4 regions of the Streptomyces sp. NPDC029159 genome follow, and region 1 is predicted to be linked to each of the others. Evidence: riboswitches for the same ligand, from Rfam matches in the RefSeq annotation. Region 1 holds a riboswitch; each other region holds the start of a gene.
What was found. A riboswitch is a leader RNA that binds a small molecule or an ion and turns the genes downstream of it on or off. The one in region 1 is predicted to bind cyclic di-AMP.
Positions count from the first base shown of each region.

Region 2: another riboswitch for cyclic di-AMP. It lies ahead of ACZ4U4_RS22890 (C40 family peptidase); the one in region 1 lies ahead of ACZ4U4_RS28440 (C40 family peptidase).
Region 3: another riboswitch for cyclic di-AMP. It lies ahead of ACZ4U4_RS10025 (transglycosylase family protein); the one in region 1 lies ahead of ACZ4U4_RS28440 (C40 family peptidase).
Region 4: another riboswitch for cyclic di-AMP. It lies ahead of ACZ4U4_RS04795 (M23 family metallopeptidase); the one in region 1 lies ahead of ACZ4U4_RS28440 (C40 family peptidase).

Region 1 covers NZ_JBVHWT010000019.1:110,830-114,256, reverse strand. Annotated here, with positions in the region: gene ACZ4U4_RS28450 (8-amino-7-oxononanoate synthase) at 1-828, shown strand, start outside; gene ACZ4U4_RS28445 (ATP-binding protein) at 1,088-1,516, shown strand; gene ACZ4U4_RS28440 (C40 family peptidase) at 1,533-1,997, opposite strand; cyclic di-AMP (ydaO/yuaA leader) riboswitch at 2,002-2,180, opposite strand; gene ACZ4U4_RS28435 (M28 family metallopeptidase) at 2,634-3,427, opposite strand, start outside.
Region 2 covers NZ_JBVHWT010000012.1:138,485-141,911, reverse strand. Annotated here, with positions in the region: gene ACZ4U4_RS22895 (hypothetical protein) at 1-274, shown strand, start outside; gene ACZ4U4_RS22890 (C40 family peptidase) at 414-1,577, opposite strand; cyclic di-AMP (ydaO/yuaA leader) riboswitch at 1,586-1,768, opposite strand; gene pcrA (DNA helicase PcrA) at 2,031-3,427, shown strand, end outside.
Region 3 covers NZ_JBVHWT010000004.1:93,279-96,705, forward strand. Annotated here, with positions in the region: gene ACZ4U4_RS10025 (transglycosylase family protein) at 428-1,108, opposite strand; cyclic di-AMP (ydaO/yuaA leader) riboswitch at 1,113-1,280, opposite strand; gene ACZ4U4_RS10030 (transglycosylase family protein) at 1,541-2,560, opposite strand; gene ACZ4U4_RS10035 (cytochrome P450 family protein) at 2,793-3,427, opposite strand, start outside.
Region 4 covers NZ_JBVHWT010000002.1:108,067-111,493, forward strand. Annotated here, with positions in the region: gene ACZ4U4_RS04790 (M16 family metallopeptidase) at 1-1,090, shown strand, start outside; cyclic di-AMP (ydaO/yuaA leader) riboswitch at 1,333-1,489, shown strand; gene ACZ4U4_RS04795 (M23 family metallopeptidase) at 1,502-2,278, shown strand; gene ACZ4U4_RS04800 (GntR family transcriptional regulator) at 2,506-3,198, shown strand.

The DNA.
Region 1 (3,427 bases):
CTCGCCGCCGTCACCGCCCTCACCGGCCCGGGCACCCTCGTCGTCTCCGACGCGCAGAACCACGCCTCCCTCATCGACGGCTGCCGCCTCTCCCGGGCCCGCAAGGCCGTCGTCGCCCACGCCGACCCCGCCGCAGCGGACGCCGCGCTCTCGGCACACGGCGGCCGGGCGCTCACCGTCACCGACGCGGTGTTCTCCGTCGACGGCGACGCCGCACCGCTGCCCGCCCTCGCCGCCGCCTGCCGCCGCCACCGCGCGGGCCTCCTCGTCGACGACGCCCACGGGCTCGGGGTGCTCGGCGACGGCGGACGCGGCGCGGTCGCCGCCGCCGGGCTCGCCGGGGCCCCGGACACCGTCGCCACCGTGACGCTGTCGAAGTCCCTCGGCTCCCAGGGCGGCGCGGTCCTCGGCCCGGCGCGGGTCATCGAGCATCTGGTCAACACCGCGCGGACGTTCATCTTCGACACCGGGCTCGCCCCGGCTGCGGTCGGCGCCGCCCTCGCCGCGCTGCGGCTGCTGCGCCGCGAACCGGAGCGCGCGGCCCGCACCCGCGAGGTCGCCGCCGCCCTGCACCACCGGCTGACCGCGGCCGGGCTGGCGGCGGTCCGGCCGGACGCCGCCGTCGTCGCGGTCCGTGCGCCGTCGCCGGACGCCGCCGTCCGCTGGGCGGCCGACTGCCGCGCCGCCGGGCTGCTCGTCGGCTGCTTCCGCCCGCCGTCCGTCCCCGACGGCGTCTCCCGGGTCCGCCTGACGGCCCGCGCCGACCTGACGGACACCCAACTGCGCGGGGCGGTACGCACGCTGGCGGAGACCGCGCCGCGCGGTTGACCCGGCCGGGCGGCACGTGCGCCGGAGCCGCCGTTAGCCGCCGTACGTCCGCCGCGGGCCTGCGACCCGCGCCCGCACCGGAGGATTCACCGCTTCGGGCGAGAGATATGGGCATTTCGTGGTGGATGGCGGGGCGTACCGGCAGCATGGACCGCCGGTCCGCACCCCGGCGTGCGCGGCCGACTCGGTGACCGAGCGGCGTCCCGCCTCCCGCCCGTGCGCCGGATCCGACCCCGGTGGGAAAAAGGACGGCACCGCGATGGCAGATCACCAGGAATCCACCCTGACCCTCCCCGGCACACCGGAGTCGGTCGCGGCCGCGCGCAGGCACGTTTCCGCGGTCCTCGGCGCCTGGGGCCTGGACCGGGCCGCGCCGCTCACCGACGCGGTCCGGCTGATCGTCTCCGAACTGGCCACCAACGCCGTCCGGCACACCGGCGACACCTCCCCGTACTTCACCGTCGTCCTGCGGCTCGACCGCGACGAGACGCTGACCGCGGGCGTCACCGACCGCGACCCCCGGCCGCCCCGGCGGCTCGCCGCCGATCTGTGCCGGGACGGCGGCCGCGGGCTGCTCATCATCGGCCTGCTGGCCGCCGAGTCCGGGGGAGAGGTGGCGACGGTGGCGGAGCCGGGCGGCGGCAAGACCGTCCGGGTCCGGCTGCCGTGGCCGCCCGCCGGGGCGTGACGGGCGGCCACCTCGCTCAGCCGACCCGGCCGTACGACACCGAACCGGTCCAGATCTTCTCCAGCCGGACGACGGTGCCGGTGCGCGGCGCATGCCAGATGCGGCTGTGACCGGCGTAGATCCCGACGTGGTAAACGCCCCCGCTGCCGTGGAAGAAGACCAGGTCACCGGCCTTGCGTGCGGAGGTGCGGATGTGGCGGGTGCGGTTGTACTGCGCGGCGGCGGTCCGGGGCAGGCTCCGTCCGGCGCGCTTGAAGGCGTACTGCGTCAGCCCCGAGCAGTCGAAACGGTGCGGCCCCCGGGCGCCGTACTGGTAGGGCGCGCCTTTCTTGGACGCGGCGATCCGTACCGCCGTGGCGGAGACGGAGGTGGCGTCGGCGCCCGGGGGGAGCGCGACGGTCGCGCCGACGGTGGCGAGTGTGAGAGCGGAGATGGTTCCGGCCCGGGCGACCGCGGCCGGCACGTGCATGCGCACAGTCATGCGCAAACCCTTCGTCAGCCGCCTGCGAAGGAAGACCTGTCGGGTTCGGGCAGGCGAAGGTGCCCGGCCATGCGTACGGCTTCACCCCAAGGGACCCGTCGGCGCAGGGCGTGCGCCCTGGTGACCGTGGTCCCGTCGTGCTCGGGTCCTCCGCTCCTGCCGGTGCATCCGCGTCGACCTGACATCCGGGACGGCGGCAGGATTCGGCGTCCGCCCGGACCGCCCCGCCGCTGCGGCGGGGGCTTGTCGTCCAGGGGATCGTCACGCATCGGGCGCCCGGATTCCGCGCTGAAATGACCAGGTGTGACATTGGTCACAAATACGTCAATTGGCACTTTCGGGGCGCTCGGTGGCGGCTGCGGCATCCGCTCGCGCGCCCCGGACCAGCGGGAAAGCCTCCCCGCGCCGTCTGTTCCGCATCGGAGTTCTGCAACGTGACGCCCCCGCGAACGCCCGGAACCGGCTGGTCCGTGCGGGCGAGCCCGGTCGGGCGAGGGGCGTCGCGCGCGACGCCTCCGGGGCGGCGGCGTGCGGAGTCCGGACGTCGCCGGGACATGCCGCGGCCCGGCCGCCGGAAGGGCGACCGGGCCGGGCCGACCGGGTGGGGCCGGCCGGTGCTGCGCGGGGCGCGGAGGGTCAGGAGCTGAGCTCCCAGATCGCGTGGGCGATGGCGTCGGTGTGGTTGTCCAGCGCGGTGTCGTCGATGTTCTTCGCGGTGTCGCAGGCTTCGTGGTAGCAGGCGTCGAACGCCTTGCCCGCCTCGCCGCCCCACGCCTTGGCCTGGGCGTCGGTCTTGATGTAGTCGGCGCCGGAGAACAGCCCGCCGACCGGGACCCCGGCGTCCTTGAACGGCGCGTGGTCGGAGCGGCCGTCGCCCTCGGTCTCCTTCTCGGTGGCGATGTTCTTGGTGGCGAACCAGTCCTTGAACACCTTCTCCAGCCGCGCGTCGTCGTCGTAGACGAAGTAGCCCGGGTTGGGGGAGCCGATCATGTCGAAGTTCAGGTACGAGTCGAACTTCGCGGTGTCGGCGCCGAGCGAGTCGACGTAGTGCGAGGAGCCGACCATGCCGTCCTCCTCGTCACCCCACCAGCCGAAGCGCAGGTGCTTGGTGGGCTTGAGGTCCGCCTTGGCGACCGCGAGTGCGACCTCCAGGATCCCGGCCGAGCCGGATCCGTCGTCGTTGATGCCGGGGCCCGCGGGGACGGAGTCGAGGTGGGCGCCGGACATCACGGTCTTGCTCTCGTCGCCGCCGGGCCAGTCGGCGATGAGGTTGTACCCCTTCTCGCCGCCGCTGGTGAACTCCTGGACCTTCGTGGTGAACCCGGCGGCGTCCAGCTTGCCCTTCACGTAGTCGAGCGACTGCTGGTACCCGGCGGTGCCGTGGGCGCGGGTGCCGTTGTTGGCGTCGGCTATGGACTGGAACTTGGCGA
Region 2 (3,427 bases), on a different contig from region 1:
GAAGGCGATGAGCGCGGGCACCGCCCGGTTCGTGCCGGCGATGCTGCACGGTGCGCTGACGATGCTGGTCACCGGCATCGCGCTGGTCGGCCTGAACCAGGCCCAGGGCAGCTCCGTCGACAACATCAAGATCGGCGTGAAGCTGGCCGTCCTCGTCGTCATCCTGGGGCTGGTCTACGTCAAGCGGGACGAGGAGAGCATCGCCAAGCCGCTGTTCGGCACGGTCGGCCTGCTCACCATGGTCAACATCTTCATCGCGGTGCTCTGGACCTGAGTCCGACCGGGGCGCGCGGCCGTATCCTCCGCGCCCCCGGCACACCCCGCGTACGCCTCCGGCCCGGCCCTCACCGAGGGACCGGGCCGGAGCCGTTCGACCGGGAGGCCGCGCGGTGCGGCGGCCTCCCGGAAGGGCGTCACGCCGGGCGGACGCTGCCGTAGATCGGCATGTAGTAGATCGACTCGATGCGCACGCTGGCGCCCGGCTTCGGGGCGTGGATCATCTTGCCGTCGCCGATGTACATCCCGACGTGGCTGATGTCGTTGTAGAAGAACACCAGGTCACCGGGGGCGAGGTCCTTGGTGGCGACGCGCTCGCCGACCTTGACCTGGTCCCACGTCGTGCGCGGCAGGCTCACCCCGGCCGCCTTCCACGCGGCCTGCGTCAGCCCGGAGCAGTCGTAGGAGTTGGGACCGGTGGCGCCCCAGACGTACGGCTTGCCCATCTGGGCGCGGGCGAACGCGAGCGCCTTCTCGGCCTTCGTACGGTACGAGCCGTCGGCCGGTCCGCCGCCCTGGCCGGGGTCGGGCGTACCGGAGTCGCCGGTGCCCGTACCGGGGGAGCCGGTGTCCGAACCGCCGCCGGGCTGCTGCTCGCGCTGCTTGCGCGCCTCCTCCTCGGCCTTGCGCCGGGCCGCCTCCTCCTTCTTGCGCTCCAGCTCCGCCAGGCGCGCCTTCTCCTGGGCGGTCAGCTCGGAGAGCAGCTGGCGGGCCTCGGTCAGCTTGCCCTGGACCGTCCGCTTGGAGTCGGCCAGCTCGGACTGCGACTCCTGGAGGCGTTCCAGGCTGCGGGTCGCCTCGGCCCGCTGACGGGCGGCGGCGGCCTGCTGCTCCTGGTAGGCGTCGACGGCCTGCTGCTGCCGCCCGGTGAGCCGCTCCATCAGGTGGCTGCGGTCGGCGAACTGCTGCGGGTCCTTGGAGAACATCAGCTGTGCCGTCGCGTTCACGCCGCCGCTGCGGTACTGCGCGGCGGCGAAGGTGCCCAGCTCCCGGCGGGCCTCGTTGAGCTTGCCGGTGCGGCGCGCCGCGGCGTCCTGGAGGTCGCTGACCTCCGACCGCCGCTCGCCGACGCGCTCCTTGACGGCGTTGTACTTCTGGGTCGCGACCTCCGCCTGGTGGTAGAGGGTGTCGACCTTCTTCTTGACCTCTTCGACGGTCGGCTTCGGGGAGCGGGGGGACGCCTCGGCCGGCTGGGAGAGCAGGGTGACCGTGGCGAGGGCGGCGGTCGTCAGACCGGCGGCCGTCCGGCGGCTGCCGGGCGAGGTGAGGACGCGGGTACGCGGCTTGCGGTGCGACGGCAAGGCCGACGACTCCTTCCGTGGACCGCCTACCGGGTTAGCTGTCGGGTTCGGGCGGTGTCGCAGACGGAAGGCTTGCCCTACGGTCCGTACGTGCGCGCTGGCGGCCGTACCGACCGATTCACCCCGGTGGTGCTGGTGGGTCCCCGGCTCCGGGTGCCGTGGGGCAGGGCCGGACTCGGCGGAGGCGGCCTGTGCGGACGCTGTCGTCCACGGGATGCAGGCAGCCCGAGCGTGAACCTAGCCAACTCGTGTGGCTCCTGTGAAGGCAGATGTTCGATTTGCCCGAAACCTTTTCGTGACCTGTGTGCATGAGGTGACGTTCGTGTGGGCAGGGCGGGGTATCTGCGCGGAATGCCGGGTTCGCCGCGCGAGGGGGAGCGGAACGCCCGCGCTTCCGGCCTTTCCACGGCTCCGGGCCCGACTGTCGGTGGGGCGGCCTAGACTCGGTGGGCGATGAGCAGCCTCTTTGACGACAGCTTCCTGGCGGACCTCGCTCCCAAGGACGAGGAGCCCCCGCCACCCCCCGAGGACGAGCACGGCCCGGCCCGGGAGGAGGTTCCGCACGACCTCTTCAGCGGGAAGTTCGACGCCCCCGTACCCCGGGACGCGCACTACCGCGACGGCGCCGCCCGCCCCGCCGTCGACCCCGCCGCGCTCCTGGAAGGGCTCAACGACGCCCAGAAGGCCGCCGTGGTGCACTCCGGCGGCCCGCTGCTGATCGTCGCCGGAGCCGGTTCCGGCAAGACCCGGGTGCTCACCCACCGCATCGCGCATCTGCTCGCCGCCCGCGGCGTGCACCCCGGCCAGATCCTCGCGATCACCTTCACCAACAAGGCCGCCGGTGAGATGAAGGAGCGCGTCGAGGAGCTGGTCGGCCCCCGGGCGGGCGCCATGTGGGTCTCCACCTTCCACAGCGCCTGCGTCCGCATCCTGCGCCGCGAGTCCAAGCACCTCGGCTTCACCTCGTCGTTCTCGATCTACGACGCCGCCGACTCCAAGCGCCTGATGGCCCTGGTCTGCCGCGATCTCGATCTCGATCCCAAGCGGTTCCCGCCCAAGTCCTTCAGCGCCAAGGTCTCCAACCTCAAGAACGAGCTCATCGACGAGGAGACCTTCGCAGGCCAGGCGGCCGACGGCTTCGAGAAGACCCTGGCCCAGGCGTACGCGCTCTACCAGGCACGGCTGCGCGAGGCCAACGCCCTGGACTTCGACGACATCATCATGACGACCGTCAACCTCCTCCAGGCGTTCCCGGACGTCGCGGCCCACTACCGCCGCCGCTTCCGCCACGTCATGGTCGACGAGTACCAGGACACCAACCACGCGCAGTACACCCTCATCCGCGAGCTGGTCGGCCCGGCCGAATCCGCCGCCGAGCTGTGCGTCGTCGGCGACGCCGACCAGTCGATCTACGCCTTCCGCGGCGCCACGATCCGTAACATCCTCCAGTTCGAGGAGGACTACCCGGACGCCACGACGATCCTGCTGGAGCAGAACTACCGCTCCACCCAGACGATCCTCTCCGCCGCCAACGCCGTCATCGAGCGCAACGAGAACCGCCGCCCCAAGAACCTCTGGACCGAAGCCGGCGAGGGCCCCCGCATCACCGGGTACGTCGCCGACACCGAGCACGACGAGGCCCAGTTCGTCGCCGAGGAGATCGACCGCCTCACCGACGCGAAGGACGCCCGCGCCGGAGACGTCGCGATCTTCTACCGCACCAACGCCCAGTCCCGCGTCTTCGAGGAAATCCTCATCCGCGTCGGACTGCCCTACAAGGTCGTCGGCGGCGTCCGCTTCTACGAGCGCAAGGAGGTCCGCGACATCCTCGCGTACCTGCGCGTGCTCGC
Region 3 (3,427 bases), on a different contig from region 1:
CCCGGGGCCCTCCGCTACCTCGCGGCCCGCAGTACGGGACGAAAGGTGCCTCGGACGCCAGGTTCCTGACATTCGACAACGAAGGCCGCGGAACGGAAAAGCAGCTGATAAGGGGCGGGCACGACGCTGTGTCCGGGACCAGGGTACGGAACGGCGAAACCCCGCCTCGGCGCGCGGAGGGCGGCGAGGCGGGGAGCCGGTGCCGCCCCGGGGACGTGCGCGCCGGGCGGGGTATCCCGTGGGGGGGGGTGAGGTCCGCGGGTGAGCGGGGGCTCCCGGGCGGTGCCGGGGGCCGTGGCCCGCGGGTCCGGGCGGCCGGTGCCGCCTCCCGGTCCGGTGGGCCGTGCGTACCGCCGTACGCACGGGCGCGGTGGGCCGGGAGGGGGCGGGGGCCCGGGGTGCGGGGCGGTGGGGCCCCGCGCGGGGATCAGACGTGGAGCTTCTGGCCCGGGAAGATGAGGTTCGGGTTGGAGCCGATGACGGACTTGTTGTCCGCGTAGACCGACTTCCAGTTCTTGCCGTGCGCCTTGGCGATCTTGGCCAGGGTGTCGCCGGACTTCACGGTGTAGTTGCCGTGGCCCATGGCGTGGTGCTGCGGCGCCTGCTGCTTGGGGGCGGCCTGCGGCTTCGGGGCCTGCTGCTTCGGCGCCTGCTGCTGCGGGGCGGCCTTGGGCTGCGGGGCCTGCTGCTTGGGGGCGGCCTTGGTGGTGCCGGTGTTCAGGTCGGGGGACGGACCACCGGAGGTGAGGTTGCCGGCGCCGGCGCAGGACCAGGCGCCCGGGCCCTGGATGGCGAGCAGCTTCTCGGCGGCCTGGATCTGCTGGGCCTTGGTGGCCAGGTCGGCGCGCGAGGCGAACTGGAGGCCGCCGGCGGCCTTCCAGCTGGAGTCGGAGAACTGCAGGCCGCCGTAGTAGCCGTTGCCGGTGTTGATCGACCAGTTGCCGCCGGACTCGCACTGGGCGACGGCGTCCCAGGTGGAGACGGAGGCGGCGGAGGCGTTGGTGGCGCCCATCAGCGGGACGGCCACGGCGGCGCCGGCGACACCGGCGAGGGTGGCGACGCGGACGGCCTTGGAGGGACGGCGGTGCTTGGCCTTGTTGCTCAGCATGATGCGTTTTCCTCACCGACGCCTGCGAGGTGAGCTGTCGGGTTCGGGCGGTGTGGATTGCCCGGCCGTGTGACGCGCACACGGCTTCACCCCAAGCCGGTTGACCCGTTTTCACGGGCGGGGCCGGCACTTACCTTGGGTCCCCCGCTCCTGCCTTCGGCGCTTGCGCGTCGACCACCTTCGCCCACCGGCAGGATTCGGCGTGTGAACGAAGGGCCCGCTTTGGCGAGCGGTCCTGACCGTAAACAGAACCCCCCGTGTCGTTCAAACCCCGTTTTCTGCACCCAGTTGACCGTCAACGACCGCAGAGGGCGCATATTTCCGCAGGTAGGACATGGTGTGGATTCGAAGGGCAGGTCGGGACACGGCGGACACGGACGAGAGCCATGTCTCACTTTCGCCAAAACGGGCAAAAGCCGCCTTTCGGCTCGATCAGTGGCCCAGATCGAGGAGTTGACCTGGCTGGATGAGGTCCGGGTCGTCGCCGATGACGTCCTCGTTGCGCTCGTACAGCGCGGGCCAGCCGCCCGGCAGGTCGCGCGCCTCGACGATGGCTGACAGGTTGTCACCGGAGCGCACGGTGTAGCCGCCCTCGGCCGGGTCCGTCCGCTCACCGCCGCGCGAGGCGTGCCGCCCCGGGGCGCGGTCGCCGTCCTCGTCGGCGCCGCCGCGGTGGCGCCCGGAGCCGTCGCCGCCACGGGGGCCGTCGGTGTCCGCCGGGGGCGTCGTACGGGACGGGTGCGAGGGCTCGGACGGGTGCGAGGCGTGGCCGGACGGGTCGGTGGACGGCTCGTCGGACGGGCCGGGCGTGCCGGGTCGCTGCGATCCCTCGTGCGCCTCCGGGGAGCCGGTGGCGTCGGGCGAGGTGGACGGGTCCGGGGTGCCCGGGTCCGGGGTGTCGGACGGGTCCGGGCTGCCGGACGGGTCCGGGGTGCCCTGCGGGGTGGACGGGTCGGTGGTGTCCGGCGTCGAGGGCTCGTCCTGGTCGGAGTCGGTGCCGGTACCCGTGTGGGCGTCGTCCGCACCGGCGGGCGGGGTGGTGACGGCGCCGCCGGGGTCGACGTCGGGCGCCTCGCCGTCCTCGGTGAGTCCGGCGTCGGACGCGCAGCGGGGCCAGGCGTCGGGGCCGCGCTCGGCGAGGATCGCCTGGGCCACGGCTATCTGCTGGGAGCGGCTGGCCAGGTCGGGGCGGGCGGCGTACTCCAGACCGCCGTGGTCGCGCCACATGTCGAGGGTGAGCTGGAGCCCGCCGTAGAAGCCGTTGCCACTGGCGCTCGACCAGATGCCGCCGGACTCACACTGGGCGACGCGATCCCAGGTGGAGGCGTCGGCGGCGTGGGCGGCGCCCGCGCCGAGGAGGGGCAGGGCGAGGCCCGCGCCGGTCACACCCGCCGTGACAAAGAGGGCCGGTGCCTGGCGGGGGCGACGGTGTCTGCCGTTGCCGGTGCGCATGCGATTGCCTTTCGAGCGGCGGTTGAGTTGTCCGCCCCGCCGCCCCGGTCCGGCCGCCCGGGGTCCGGTACGGCGTCCACCGGAGCGCTGGAGCACGTGTTCGGTGGCAAGGTAGCCGGGCTCACGGGGCGTCACAAGCCGGTGTAGCGGAGATCACGTGTAGGTCACGCGGCTGACGGAGGGTCAACTTCCGGCCTGCGGGCGGCCGTCCGCGCAGGTGGGCGGCGTGTCGTCAGGGGGCCGGGGTGAACTCCACGGGGAGGGTGCGCAGACCCCGCATGATGAGCCCGCCGCGCCACCGCAAATCGTCCGGTTCCGCCGCAAGCCGGATGTCGGGCAGGCGGATCAGGAGGGTGGCAAGGGCGGTCTGCCCTTCGAGGCGGGCGAGCGGCGCGCCGAGGCAGTAGTGGATGCCGTGGCCGTAGCCGAGGTGGGGGTTGTCGGTGCGGCGCAGGTCGAGGGTGTCCGGGGCGTCGAAGCGGGCGGGGTCGCGGTCGGCGGCGGCGAGCACCACCAGCACCGGATCGCCGACGGCTATCCGCTCGCCGCCGAGCGTCAGCTCCTCGGTCGCGAACCGCCAGGTGGCCAGCTCGACCGGGCCGTCGTAGCGCAGCAGCTCCTCGATGCCGGTGGTCAGCACCTCGCGGTCGCCGGCGGCCAGCGACTTCTGGAGGAGTTCGCGCTGGTCGGGGGTGCGCAGCAGGGCGTAGGTGCCGTTGCCGATGAGGTTGACGGTGGTCTCGAACCCGGCGAAGAGCAGGATGAACGCCATCGCGGCGACCTCGTTCTCGGTGAGGTGCTCGCCGTGGTCGGAGGCGCGGATCAGGCCGGAGATCAGGTCCTCGTCGGGCGCGGGCTCGGGCGGCA
Region 4 (3,427 bases), on a different contig from region 1:
CCACCCCGGTGTCCGCGTCTCCCTGGAGGTCCCCGCCTCCCGGCTGTCGCGCGCCCTGGGGCTGCTCGCCGACGCGCTGCGCGCCCCCGCCTTCCCCGAGGGCGAGGTGGAGCGCCTGGTGCGTAACCGTCTCGACGAGATCCCGCACGAGCTGGCCAACCCGGGGCGCCGCGCCGCGATGGCGCTGTCCAAGGAGCTCTTCCCCGCGTCGTCGCGGATGTCGCGGCCCCGGCAGGGCACCGAGGAGACCGTCGGACATATCGACGCGGCGGCCGTCCGGGCGTTCTACGACGCCCATGTGCGGCCCGCGGCGGCCACCGTCGTGATCGTCGGCGACTTCACCGGCATCGACGTGGACGCGGCGCTCGCCGACACGCTGGGCGCCTGGCAGGGGCCGGCCGCCGAGCCGGTCGCCGTCACGCCGATCACCGCGGACGACACCGGCCGCGTCGTGATCGTCGACCGCCCCGGCGCGGTGCAGACGCAGCTGCTCATCGGGCGGATCGGCGCCGACCGCCACGACCGTCAGTGGCCCGCACAGGTCCTCGGTACGTACTGCCTGGGCGGCACCCTGACGTCGCGTCTGGACCGCGTGCTGCGTGAGGAGAAGGGCTACACCTACGGGGTGCGGGCCTTCGGTCAGGTGCTGCGGTCGTCGGCGCCGGACGCGCCCGGGGGGCCCACCGGCGCCTCGATGCTGGCGATCAGCGGTTCGGTCGACACCGAGTCCACCGGCCCGGCCCTCGACGACCTGTGGAAGGTGCTGCGCACCCTCGCGGCGGAGGGGCTGACCGACGCCGAGCGGGACGTGGCGGTGCAGAACCTCGTCGGCGTCGCGCCGCTGAAGTACGAGACGGCGGCAGCGGTCGCGGGCACCCTCGCCGACCAGGTGGAGCAGCATCTGCCGGACGACTACCAGGCGCAGCTGTACGCGCGGCTGGCCGAGACCGGCACGGTCGAGGCGACCGCCGCCGTGGTCAGCGCGTTCCCGGCCGACCGGCTGGTGACGGTGCTGGTCGGTGACGCGGCGCAGATCGCCGAGCCGGTCCGGGCGCTGGGCATCGGCGAGGTGACGGTCGTCAGCGGCTGACGAACCGTGGGGCGGTGGCCCCGGCCGGGCTGTTCCGGCGGCCCGGCACAGTAGGGCAGAAGGGGATCCCGGGGTGGCGAAGTGCCCTCGGGATCCCCTTTGTGCTGTGGAATGTCAGCTTCCGGTTCCCTCGTCCCGGTGTGGCGTAACGCACAAAAACGCGTTTCTGTTTGCCGATTGAAAGTTGCCGCGATTAGCGTCAAGCGCGCTGTCCGCCAGCAGCAGGCCGCAACCGCGGCACCGGACAGTCATCGCCGAGTCCCCGTACGGCGCGAGCCAGGGGAGCCGGGGACCCACACGTCCCCTGGGGTGAATCGGGTACCTCTCCGGAGGAACCCGTAGGAGACCTTCCTGCTCCGAACCCGTCAGCTAACCCGGTAGGCGAGAAGGAAGGAAAGGACCAGCCAGCACATGGCGTTCACCCGTGCCACCGGGAAGCACCGCCGTCCGAGCCGCAGCGCCCGGACGACCCGCAACATCGCCGGCATCGCCGGTCTCGCCGCATCCGGCGTCGTCGCCTCCGTCTCCTCTCCCGCGATGGCCGCCACCTCCGGTGCCGGGCACGACACGGGTCTGCAGCGGGCCGTCGTCCTCGGCGACGAACTCGCCGAGCGCGTCCAGGCCCAGGCCGATGCGCAGCAGGCCGTCGCCGAGACGGCCGAGGCCAAGGCGAAGGCCGAGGCCGACGCGGTGAAGCAGGCCCAGGCCGCCAAGGCGGCGGCCGACAAGCGGCACGAGGCCGAGGTCCGCGCGGCCCGCGAGGAGGAGCGCAAGCGCCTCAACGCCTTCGTCGCCCCGATCGCCGGCTCGTACGTCTCCACCGCCTACAAGGCGTCCAGCGGACTGTGGTCCTCCGGCACCCACACCGGTATCGACTTCCACGCCGCCACCGGCACCACCGTGCACGCCGTCGGCGCGGGCACCGTCGTCGAGGCCGGCTGGGGCGGTGCGTACGGCAACAACATCGTCATCAAGATGAACGACGGTACGTACACCCAGTACGGCCACCTGTCGCAGATCGGTGTCTCGGTCGGCCAGCAGGTGATGCCCGGTCAGCAGATCGCGCTGTCCGGCGCGACCGGCAACGTCACCGGCCCGCACCTGCACTTCGAGGCCCGTACCGGCCCCGACTACGGCTCGGACATCGACCCGATCGCCTACCTGCGCGCGCACGGCATCAACGTCTGACCCCGCACTTCCCGGAGCCCCGGACCGCCCTGACAGGGTGTCCGGGGCTCTGTCGTGTCCGGTGCCGTACGGCGGATGGCCGGATTTCCCGGGGGCCGGGGAACGCACTCACCAAAAGATTTCCATGAATGTGTGAAGGCGGTAAAGGAGTCGACACCGTCGAATAGAGTCACGGAAAAGGCGCCGTGCACCGGCGTTTTCCGGGGAGGACGGTGGAGGTGCCCACGATGACGCAAGGCGAGATTTCCGTGCAGCGCATCTCCACGGCGATTCGTGACGACATCGTTTCCGGCACGCTGATCCCCGGCAGCCGGCTCGTCGAGGACATTCTGGCCACCCGGTACGGCGTCTCCCGGGTGCCGGTCCGCGAGGCGTTACGGACCCTGCAGTCGGAGGGGTTCGTCACCGCGCGGCGGCACGCGGGCGCCTGCGTCGCCGCGCCCACCGCTCAGGAGGCGGCCGACCTCCTGGACCTGCGGGCCCTCCTGGAGCCGATGGGCGCCGCCCGCGCCGCGGCCCGCCGCACCGATGCGCAACTGAAGGTCTTACGGGGCGTGGTGCGGCTCGGCAGGGAGCGCGCCCGCCGCGACTGCCCGGGTGACCTGCCCCGTCTGGACGGCTGGTTCCACGAGACGCTGGCGCGGGCGGCGGGCAATCCGGGGCTGACGGCGCTGCTGACCCAGGTGCGGCGGAAGATCGAGTGGATGTACGTCGTCGAGCGTCCGGCGCGGTACGCGGAGACCTGGGACGACCACGGCGCGGTGCTGGACGCGGTGGCCCGCGGCGACGCGGAGGCGGCACGAGCCCTGATGGCCTCGCACGTGGCGCGGTCACTCCCGGCCTACCGCCCGCGGCACCGGCAGCCCGCGGCGCGCCCCGTGCCGCGCCCCGTCGGCAGTGGGCGTGTGCGTTCTTCCTAGAGGCGCGATGAAACGGGACGGCCGGAGCATGGCGGAATCCTGTCGGCCTCGTACGGGAAATTGCGGAATCGGGTTCCGATAAAACACGCCATCCGGGAATTGCCGCACCGAGTGGCGTGTATTCAACTATTCGGCCGTGCGGCGCAGACGGGCCGGGAATTACGGGCGGGGGAGTGTGCGGCGCTTCGGCGCGCGGCGTTCCGTCGCCGGGAACGCGAAAGGCCCCGCC